DNA from 2 places in the Paenibacillus agaridevorans genome. Region 1 is predicted to be linked to the other one. Evidence: predicted binding sites of a transcription regulator. Region 1 holds the regulator's gene; the other holds the start of a gene.
The links. Region 1 encodes LexA, which represses DNA repair genes until DNA is damaged. Its sites were predicted from a motif close to CGAACATATGTTCG; they were not measured.

Region 1 (5,782 bases):
GCAAGCGTTGCGCCAAGCTCTTCGTTGTCGACGCCCAGCGCCTTAAGGCCTTGTGTCCATGCAGCCTTCCTGTATCCCGGAGCCAGTTGTTGCAGCTTGCGGAACTCAACATGCTCGCCTGCCGTGAAATTCGCCCAAAGGCCTTCAAAAGGATTAATGCCGATCATCTTCGTAAACGGGAAGGTTTCGTATGATTCGTACAAGGCTCTTGCTTCCTTGCGTACCGCCTCCTCCAACTCGTCCGGATTTAAGCCAGTAGCCGCCGCGCCTGCTTCGCAGGTAGCACGGAAAGCCTCTCTGACGCTGCGGTCATCCCACAATAATGTATCGTCCAGGTCAAATAATACCGCTTGCTTTGCTGCCATGTCCTGTATCTCTCCCCTGTGTTATTTCTCCTCGAATGTAATGCCGTGTACTTGAGCAAACGACTTCATTTTGTCGGTCATCGCCGCCGTATTGAATCGATTAAGAAGACGCGAGAACGTCCAGCCGCCGCCCTTTTTAGGCACAATCGTCACATAACCGTCTTGTACGCGAATGGAACCGATATCCGCCGCATTAAGCCGCTTGTCGCCTGTCATCCGGCGAGACTGCACATAATCCTTGCCGATCTTAAGATAGGGCTTGCGGAAAAAAAAGAGGGCAGCGAGCAAAAAATACATACCGATCGTTACCCAGCTCATCGTCGTCATAACGAATTTGGGATCTGCCGACATAATCGCGATGTACGCGCCGATAAACAAAATCAATAAAATCGGCAGCAAAAAATTGCGGCCGGTAAATCGATCCGCCTTCTCTGCATTCATCACTAACTGGCCTTCACCGTGCTTCTTGCGTTGCTTATTAATAGTAGACATGTTTTTGCGCACCTTGCGCTCCCAGGACCGTGACAGATGGATTCCTCCTTCATATAATAGCAAGCTCCCGAAAGGAGCTCTTAATGTTTGACGCCGCCGTTGCCTTCGTTCTCTTCATCCTCGACAAACTTGATTGTATCAAGCTGTTGCTTGAAGTTAGCTTTGAAGTTGTTCAGATATTTCTGGCGAAGCACATCACGTTCCTTCAGCTCTTCATCCGTTAAGCCGACGGTTTTGTTTTTGCGGGAAAGCTCGTTGATTCTGGCAATCAGACTATCAAAATCCAATTTCATTACCCCTCTCTCATGTTGCGAACACATTACTCCTACTTTGACATTTTCAATAAGGCATTGTCAAGGCGAAGCCCCCAAACGCAATTAGTTTCTATAATACACAAAAAGAGATCTCCCTAAAGAATGGGAAATCTCTAAGCACACATTATTAAATATATCGCTATTACAACTCCATCAAATATCAGGAATAATTAACTTCTGACCTGGATGTATCGTCACGTTGTCCAAATTATTGCGATTCTTGATCGAGAAAACAAGATAACCTATATCACTGCCGTTCTTAAACGAACTGGCAATGGACCATAACGTGTCACCGCTGCCTACCGTCACGACTTGCTCCGATTCGCCTGGCCCCTCAACGACCGTGCTGGAAGCATTTGTACCGATTATAAGAAAGCTGCTGAAAACAAGCGTAAACACGATCAAACTAATCATCAGCTTTGCCATATGCCTGACCAGCCAATGAGGCTGAGCAAGCTCCTTGGTTTCGCGGATATTATCATGGTATATGGAACGGTATGAGCTTGTACTTGGATTCATTATCATCATTGTCAGCACCCCAAACGTTTGTTCTGTTTTTAATTTAACACGAACAAACGTTTCCGTCAACGAAAAAATGCGAACGTCTGAGCTTAAGAACTTATGTTTGTACGAACGGCAGTTCTATGCTATAATTTGACACAATAAGATGAATGGAGTTGATGAACGTGTCGAAGATTTCCAAACGGCAAAATTCGATCCTTGACTTTATAAAGCAAGAAGTTAAAGAAAAAGGGTATCCCCCTTCCGTACGAGAAATCGCAGAGGCGGTCGGCCTGCTGTCCAGCTCGACGGTACATGGACATCTGGACCGGTTGGAGAAAAAGGGATTTATCAGACGCGACCCTACGAAACCTCGGGCGATCGAGATTTTGAGCCAGGACGATAATGACAACGTCATCCAGATGCCTGTCACACAAGTTCCTATCGTAGGTAAGGTTACTGCCGGCGTACCGATCACTGCTACGGAGAACATAGAAGACTACTTCCCTCTTCCTGCCCACTATGTTGGCGACAATAACAATGTGTTCATTCTTAACGTTATTGGCGAGAGTATGATCGAAGCCGGCATACATAATGGCGACTACGTCATCGTACGCCAACAGCAGACGGCCAATAACGGAGAGATCGTCGTCGCCATGACAGAAGACGACGAAGCGACCGTCAAAACGTTCTACAAAGAGAAGAATCATATCCGTCTCCAGCCGGAAAACGAGACGATGGAACCGATTCTTTTGCAGAACGTCACTATTCTCGGCAAGGTCATCGGACTATTCAGAGATATCCATTAAGCAGCAAACGCGGCAACGCCGGTATGGACAATTCCATATCGGCTTTTTTATTGTATTGGAAATGACGCAACTCCGAGACTTGTGAACAAAAGGTTTCAATAATGGTCAAAAACAAACCCGCTAACCATAACGGTCAGCGGGTTTCCTTGTCTTAGTACAACGTCAGATATTGATCGCGTTCCCATTGATGCACTTGGGTCCGGTACATATCCCATTCGATTTCCTTTAACTCGTAGAAATGAGCGAGAGCGTGATCGCCGAGCGCTTCGGTGATGACGCCGCTTCTAAGCATCTCTTCGAGCGCTTCCTTAAGATTCGATGGAAGGCTTGGAATTCCGGAATCAATGCGCTCTTCTTCTGTCATGATATAGATATTGCGGTCCGTCGGAGCCGGCAACGGCAATTGGTTTTGAATACCGTCGAGACCTGCCTTAAGCATAACGGCAAGTGCCAAATACGGGTTAGCGGCAGGATCCGGATTACGAACCTCTACGCGAGTAGACAGTCCGCGGGAAGCCGGGATTCGGATCATCGGCGAGCGGTTGCTGGCCGACCACGCAACGTAGCAAGGAGCTTCATAACCAGGCACCAGACGTTTGTAAGAGTTGACCGTCGGATTCGTGATGGCAGCCATCGCGCGAGCGTGCTTGAGTATTCCCGCCATGTAATAACGTGCCGTGTCGCTGAGACCAAGTTTGTCCTTCTCATTATAGAACATGTTCGTATTGCCTTGGAACAGGGACATGTGGCAGTGCATGCCGGATCCGTTAACGCCGAACAATGGCTTCGGCATGAAGGATGCATGCAAACCATGTACTCGCGCAATTGTCTTAACGACAAGCTTGAACGTCTGGATCTGGTCCGCTGCCTTAATGGCGTCTGCATATTTGAAGTCAATCTCATGTTGTCCTGGAGCTACTTCGTGATGGGAAGCCTCAATCTCGAAACCCATCTCCTCCAGCGTAAGTACGATCTCGCGGCGGCAGTTCTCGCCGAGATCCATAGGGGCCAAGTCGAAATAACCGCCGTGGTCGTTAAGCTCCGTCGTCGGTTCGCCGCGCTCATCCGTCTTGAACAGGAAGAACTCTGGCTCCGGACCAACATTCATAGCCGTATAACCGAGCACTTCGGCTTCCTTGAGCGCGCGCTTGAGGATGCCACGCGGGTCGCCTGCGAACGGCGTGCCGTCCGGCATATAGATATCGCAGATCAGACGCGCTACGCGATCCTGCGTTACCCAAGGGAATACGACCCATGTATCGAGATCAGGATATAAGTACATGTCGGACTCTTCAATCCGAACGTAACCTTCAATGGAAGAACCGTCGAACATCATTTTGTTATCAAGCGCCTTGTCCAGCTGACTGACCGGAATTTCGACGTTTTTAATCGTGCCTAGCAGGTCGGTAAATTGCAAACGAATAAAACGAACGTTTTCCTCCTGGGCAATACGTTTGATGTCCTCTTTTGTAAAACTCACAGAATCATCTCCTTTGTGTCGTTCTCCAAATTACCGTTTATTTAGGAAACGGGATAATTGTCCTTCGATCATGGACGTTCTGCCCGGTCTCTTTTCCAACAGCTGCTGCTTAAGCAGTCGGTGTAGCTGCTGATCGGACAGCTCCCTGCGCTTCACTTCGGATTGTTCGCTTACCAAGGTAGCATCGTCCGATTCCTTGGATACAGGATTCATGACCTGTTTGATGCCAGCGATGTTTACGCCTTTCTCTATCAATGATTTGATCTCTAGCAGTCGTTCGACGTCATTAAACGAGAACAACCGTTGATTGCCAGCGGTCCTGGCAGGCACGATCAATTCGTGCTGTTCATAATAACGGATTTGTCGCGCCGTCAAATCGGTCAGCTTCATGACGATGCCGATCGGAAATAGGGCCATGTTTCTGCGTAATTCATCTGCCAATTCGCATCAACCTTCCAGTCCTCATTTATAGCTTCATTGTATCGTCGAGCCACAAATGTGTCAAGTTATGTAAGGTTTGATCACAATCAATCCGCTTTTAACCAGCTTCTCCAGCGCGATCAGAACGCCGTATTTGGCATGTCCATAAGTCAGCCCGCCTTGCATATAGGCAATGTAAGGCTCTCGAATAGGCGCATCCGCCGACAGTTCCAGACTGCCTCCTTGCATAAAGGTACCTGCAGCCATAATGACGGGATTGTCATAACCAGGCATGTCCCACGGCTCCGGCACAACATGAGCGTCTACTGCCGCCGCTTGCTGAATGCCCTGGACGAAAGCGATAAGCGGCTCGGCGCTACCGAACCGGACAGCCTGTATGAGATCCGTTCTAACTTCGTTCCAAGCCGGCTTCGTCTCGAAACCCAGCTTTTCGAACAACGCAGCGGCCAGGATACTGCCTTGAACGGCTTGTCCCACCATATGAGGGGAGAGAAACAGTCCTTGGAACAAGGAGCGCAGCGTCCCTAACATGGCTCCTACGTCTCCCCCGATTCCTGGAGCGGTCAGCCGGTATGAGGCTGCTTCCACGAGTTCTCGTTTGCCGGCAATATATCCCCCTGTTTCCGCAATGCCGCCTCCCGGATTTTTGATCAGGGAACCTGCGATGAGATCGGCGCCTGCCTCCGTTGGCTCTTGTAGTTCCGTGAATTCGCCGTAGCAATTATCCACGAAGACAATAAGATCCTCTCGAATGGCTTTTACCCTCGTCACGATTTCTCCAATCTCAGCAACTGTAAAGGAGGCACGCCAAGCGTAACCTCTGGATCGCTGCACGCCAATGACCTTCGTCCGCTCTGTAATCGACGCTTCGATGCCATCCCAATCCAGGCTGCCATCCTCCAGCAGTGCAACCTCGCCGTAACCGATACCGAAATCTGCAAGCGAGCCCGTACCGTCGCCGGCCTTGCCGATTACTTTGTGAAGCGTATCGTAGGGCTTCCCCGTTACATACAGAAGCCCGTCTCCGGGACGAAGCACACCGAACAACGCGCAGCTGATCGTATGGGTGCCGGATGCGAAGTGGGGACGAACAAGCGCAGCTTCGGCCCCCATAACATCGGCGTAGACGAGATCAAGCACCTCTCGCCCACGGTCGTTGTAGCCATAGCCAGTCGAGCCTGCAAAGTGGAAATCGCTGACTCCTTGTCGTTTGAACGCTTCAATAACCTTCCACTGATTGCGCTCCGCTATCCGCGCTGTACGACGGAATGCTTCCGCCGCTTCGTCCTCTGCACGATCAGCGAGCGCAATCAGTTGCTCCCAAACCTGTTCTCTCTCTAGTTGCTCGTTCATCACTCTGTTTGTCTCCCTTTCGTCATG
Region 2 (5,782 bases), 390 kb from region 1:
CCTTGTAGTCGGACAAGTGAATCTGTTCGATGCGAGGGAAAAATTGCACGAGCGCTTTGCGCATGGCGTTGTCGAGAGCGTTGACGGGTCCGTTGCCCTCCGCGGCCGTCAGAACGATCTGACCTCCCACGTTGATCTTGACGATGGCTTCGCAGATCATGCTGGCGTTCGACTTCTCCATATGGATTTTGAACGATTCTACCTTGAAAATCTGGACCACGTCGGTAAAAGCGTCGCGCAAAAGAAGCTCAAGCGAGGCGTCGGCGCCTTCGAATTGATAGCCTTGATGCTCCAGATCCTTGATCTGCTCCATAATTAGTTTCGTCTTCTCGTTGTTGGAGGTGATGTCGAGTCCAAGCTCGGTCGCTTTGGAAATAATATTGCTTTGACCGGCAAGCTCCGACACGAGAATTCTCTGCTTGTTCCCCACAAGCTCGGGCTCGATATGCTCATAAGTTTTGGCATCCTTCATGATCGCGGAGACATGGATGCCGCCCTTATGGGCGAATGCCGCGTTGCCGACGAAAGCTTGACCGACCGGCATATGAACATTGGCGATCTCGCTAACGTAACGGGCCGTTCCTGTCAGCAGGCGAATGCGGTCGTCTTGAAGGCAGGAGTAAGCCAGCTTGAGCTGCAGGTTCGGAATGATGGAGCACAGATTTGCGTTGCCGCAACGCTCGCCGTAACCGTTCATCGTGCCTTGCACCTGGCGCGCGCCAGCCTGGACGGCAGCCAGCGAATTCGCGACGGCAAGCTCGCAGTCGTTATGTGTGTGAATGCCGATCGGCGTGTTCAGCTCTTCCTTGACGCGGGAGACGATCTCATGGATCTCGTTGGGCATAGTGCCGCCGTTCGTATCGCAGAGCACGAGCCAGTCCGCTCCGCCTTCCTGCGCTTTGCGAAGCGCTGCAAGGGCATATTCCGGGTTGTTTTTGTAGCCGTCGAAAAAGTGCTCGGCGTCGTACATCGCTTCCATGCCGTGGTGTTTAAGCAGCGCGAAGGAGTCGAAGATCATCGCCAGATTTTCTTCCAGCGTCGTCTGGAGCGCCGTATGGACATGGAAATCCCAAGCCTTGCCGACCAACGTTGCCGCCGGTACGCCGGATTCGATAATCCGGAGCAGGCTGGCGTCATGTTCGGCGACGCTGTTCTTGCGGCGCGTGCTTCCGAACGCCGTAATCTTGGCATTGAGCTTCATCGTCTTTACGCGCTTGAAAAATTCGATATCCTTGTTGTTGCTTCCGGGATTGCCGCCTTCAATATAATGAACGCCCAAAGCGTCAAGCTTTTGTGCAATCTTCAGCTTGTCATCTGCCGATAAGCTGATCCCCTCGCCTTGCGTGCCATCGCGCAGCGTCGTGTCAAAGATGAATATTTGTGCGGACATTTCTAAATGTGCCTCCTTCACAGAGCCTCTGATGGAATCATAATACATGATTATACCACTTTATCTTCCTAAAGTAGAGAGGGAAGTTGCAATTCCGGCCTACTATCTATATAGGGAATGCGGTATCTTGGCGAACAAATGTTTGTTGTTCGGCATTGACTTGAACCTTGCCTAATTATATGCTGAGGAAACAAGCGGTACAACCTAACATTCTGCAATTGGCGGTGAACTTGTCCATGAGCGGCGTAGAAGAGCATTATCCTGCCAAAGGCAGAGTAATCATCCATCTCGATATGAATGCGTTCTATTGCTCCGTGCACGAAGCAGAAGAGCCTGACGTATATAAGAATAAAGCAACGGCGGTCTCCGGCAGCATCGAGCAGCGCAAAGGCATCATTGTCACCTGCTCGTACGCAGCCCGTGCGAAGGGCGTCAAGACAGGGATGCCGGTGCGTCAAGCCGTCAAGCTGTGTCCGGATATCATCTTGATCAAGCCGGACTTCCATCTGTACCGGAAGTACTCCAGAGGATTTTTGTCGATCGCTCGCGCTTATACGCCGATGGTGGAATCCGTCTCCATCGACGAATGTTATATGGATATTACGGGCTCCAAGCTGATGGGAACCCCGTTGCAGATCGCGGAATCGCTGCAGCGACGCATATTGACGGAGTTGGCGCTTCCATGCTCCATCGGCCTTGCCCCTAACAAGCTGCTCGCCAAAATGGCATCGGATATGAAGAAGCCGAATGGCTTGACCGTCCTCCGCATTCGCGACGTGCCTCAAGTGCTGTGGGATAAGCCATGCAATCTATTATTCGGCGTTGGAGGCAAGACGGCCGTCAAGCTTGCAAAGCTGAATATCCATACGATCGGAGAGCTGGCGGCGGCCGATGAGAGCATGCTGATCAAGCAATTCGGAACCGTCGGCGCCTGGATGAAGTCGGCCGCGCACGGCATCGATCATTCACAGGTTAATCCGCATCGGGATCAGAATAAGTCCATCGGCCATACGACGACGCTGCCGCAGGACTTGACGGAGCGGGACGATATTTTTCGTGTGCTGCTCAATCTGGCCGATCAGACGGGGCGCAGGCTGCGCAGGCAGAAGCTTGTCGCTTCAACGGTTCAGATCACGATCCGAAGGCCAGACATGACGACCATTACGAGATCCCATACCGTTCCGGCGCCGGTCCAGACGACGGAGGAAATCACGAAAGAAGCGCGGGCGCTCTATCTAAAGCATTGGATCGAAGGGGAGCCGATTCGCCTTCTGGGAGTTACGCTGCAGAATTTAACCCCCATCTCGGAATCCGCTCTTCAGTTGGATCTATTCAGCTTTGAGGAGCAGCCCCGCAAGGAATCGCTAACGAAGGTGATGGACGCGCTTCGGGACAAATTCGGAGAGGACGCCGTTCTGACTGCGGGCATGCTTGGCGACGATCCGTCTTCCTTGATCAGAAACAAACGAATTCGAGGTACATCCTTGCAAAAAGACGATACTTTGTTATATATTGATGAGTGAAGGAACGAGCCGCAACGGCATTTTTGGATAATATATAATTGGAACGGATTTATCCGTAGATTATAAAGGAGGAGAAAACCATGGCTAAGTTTACATGGGTAGAGAAAGACACATGCATCGCTTGCGGTGCTTGCGGAGCGACGGCTCCCGACATTTATGATTACGACGACGAAGGTTTGGCCGAGGTTATTTTCCAAGGCGACTCTAATAGAGGCATAACCGAAATTCCGGATGACATGTACGACGATCTGCAGGACGCTTGCGACGGATGTCCGACGGATTCTATCAAAATCGCCGACGAGCCTTTCAACGCCGAAGGCTAATCAGATCTCATTTCAAAAGCTCTTCGACCATTCTGGTGCGGAGGGCTTTTTTTTGCGCGAGGTTATGCCGATATATTCCAAAAGAAGAGTGGAAATCGTCGTAATCGACCAGGAGGCATGGATGATGGAACAATCAAAATTCGATAAACCCGAAGATATTATATATTTGAAGCAATTCGTCAAAAAACATCCCGACAATAAGATGGGATGGTACTTGCTTGGCAAACATTACCGTGACGCAGGGAAGGAAGGAAAAGCGAATTATTGCTTTATTCAGGCCGGAGATATCTATGACGCCTTCGAACAATCCAGTCATCCGCTAGCCGTATCGACGAATCAATTGGAAGAGCTCAAGGCATGGGAGAAGCGGAAGAAGCGCAAACGTCTTGTTCGCAACGTAACGGTCATAGCGGTACCGCTATTGCTGCTTGCGCTGCTGATCCCATCCATCGGGAATCAACAGCAAGTACCCGGCGATGATGCCGTTCCGGCTGTCGCCGACGGGAGCCCGGGGCTTGGCGTCGTACTGGTTCCGCGCAAGGAGAAGACCCCCGCCGGGTATGCATTCGGAGAAGTGATGAAGGCCGGCGGCGAATCGCCGCCGAAAGTCATAGCAGCCCATCTCGAGGAGAAGGGGGGCTGGAAGCAATGGAACGGCAATGCAAGGCTATTGATGGAGATGGAACGTGGCAGCGGACAGGCGCAATTCGAGGTGAGCATGCTGGACCGGAACGTCTGTGCCTGCGATCCCGCCGATGCCAAGCCGGCAGCCAGCCGTTTTGCCGAATGGAAAAAAGAGCAGGAGCAGCATTGGACAGTATCCAGCGCTATTGTGCAATATCGGAAGTTGTATAAGAAGTGGCCGGAAAATTTGGATGCGCTTGTACGTCCCTACCCGCACAACGTATTGTCCGGAGAAGGAGAGGGAATGGCTGCGATGTTCCCCGCGCTGCTCGCCAAGCTGAAGTTAGCAGCATCGCAAGTGGAGAATTCGACCGGCGGTCAAGGCGCCAAGGATGCCGCTGCTCAGACTGCAGGCGCAACGTCTATCGGCTCCAACGGCTTGTTCCAACCGGATTGGAGCAAGCCGCTGGAGATCGTAATCGATGTGTCGAACCATACGCTTGCCGTCGTGCATAACGGCTTGATCGTCCGCAGCTACAGGGTAGGACTGGGCGGTTCGAAGACGCCGGAGGGCAGCTTCTTTATCAGCGAGAAGGTAAGGGATCCCAACGGCGGAGACGGGATTTTCGGCTCGAGAGGCATGACTTTGTCCAACACGCTGTACGCCATTCATGGCACGAACGACACGGACAGCATCGGCAAGGACGAGTCGCTTGGCTGCATCCGATTGGGAGAAGCCGACGTCGAGGAATTGTTCGACATGGTGCCGCTCGGGACGCCGGTGCAAATAAAAAACGGGACGCTTCCACCCGATGCCAAGGCGCCGCAGGAACGATTCCGGCTTGCGCCCAAGCAGGACGAAAGCAATCCCGCGAAGGTATATCGATGGCTGACATAACGTAGTCGCCAGCAGCTTAGGAGAAGACGATAAGAAGGACGGATACGGCTACGATTACGAAGCCGACGATGGAGCCGATCCAGACCAGCGCCTTCTTGTTCACTTCTTCCTTAGGTTTAACCTTCATTGTAGCCGGTTTGCGTTTAGGTGCGCTCATGGGAATCAACCTTTCTAATAATAATCGCAATCACACTTATATGCTTGTATTGTAATCGTTTTCCGCGGATGCCGCAATACAAGGAGATGGACGGAGCCTCGGGCACATGGTGCAAGGCTCTTTTCTTTTTGATTCAAAACGGATAAACTGTCTGATAGAGCACATACTGCGGAACGGAGTGAACTTCTTGCTTTATTCATCTCTTCTTAAACCGATTTTCTTTAAAATGGACCCGGAGAAGGCGCATCACCTGGTCATCGACGGCATGGCCGCATGCGGCAAAGTACCCGGACTCGGAGCGCTTATGAACGGGATGTACGGCGTACCCGACATTCCGGAGCTGCGAACGAAGGTACTCGGCATTTCTTTCCCTCATCCCGTGGGGCTGGCCGCCGGGCTGGACAAGAACGGAGTCGCCGCGGACGGCTTCTCCAGCATCGGCCTCGGCTTCGCCGAGGTGGGTACGGTAACTCCTAAGGGGCAGGCGGGTAATCCCCAGCCAAGATTGTTCCGGTTGCCTCCAGACGAAGCGCTGATCAATCGGATGGGCTTCAACAATCACGGAGCGGACGCAATGGCGGCATCGCTCGCGCGCCGCAAGATTAACCGAATTCCGATCGCGGTCAATATCGGCAAAAACAAGGATACGCCGAACGAGCTCGCCCATGAGGATTATCAAGCCTGCATTCGCACGCTGTACGATTTTGGCGACTTCTTCGTCGTAAATATCAGCTCGCCGAACACGCAGGGCTTGAGAGATCTGCAGCATGGCGATGAGCTAAAGAAGCTCTTGGACGCCGTTATGACGGAGATGGAGGCGCAGGCGAGGAAACGCGGCAAGGAAACGAAGAAAGTGCTGGTCAAAAT

Region 2: a site for LexA is predicted at 1,522-1,535, ahead of KJW29_RS12775 (DNA polymerase IV). Genes of this name have one in related genera too.

Annotation. Positions count from the first base shown of each region.
Region 1 covers NZ_CP075889.1:2,587,022-2,592,803, forward strand. The annotation lists gene KJW29_RS10700 (HAD family hydrolase) at 1-365, opposite strand, end outside; gene KJW29_RS10705 (hypothetical protein) at 387-857, opposite strand; gene KJW29_RS10710 (DUF896 domain-containing protein) at 938-1,144, opposite strand; gene KJW29_RS10715 (LysM peptidoglycan-binding domain-containing protein) at 1,325-1,699, opposite strand; gene lexA (transcriptional repressor LexA) at 1,858-2,481, shown strand; gene glnA (type I glutamate--ammonia ligase) at 2,633-3,961, opposite strand; gene KJW29_RS10730 (MerR family transcriptional regulator) at 3,992-4,402, opposite strand; gene KJW29_RS10735 (methionine gamma-lyase family protein) at 4,463-5,755, opposite strand.
Region 2 covers NZ_CP075889.1:2,978,706-2,984,487, reverse strand. The annotation lists gene cimA (citramalate synthase) at 1-1,390, opposite strand, end outside; gene KJW29_RS12775 (DNA polymerase IV) at 1,627-2,913, shown strand; gene KJW29_RS12770 (ferredoxin) at 2,994-3,236, shown strand; gene KJW29_RS12765 (L,D-transpeptidase) at 3,358-4,758, shown strand; gene KJW29_RS12760 (hypothetical protein) at 4,775-4,915, opposite strand; gene KJW29_RS12755 (quinone-dependent dihydroorotate dehydrogenase) at 5,103-5,782, shown strand, end outside.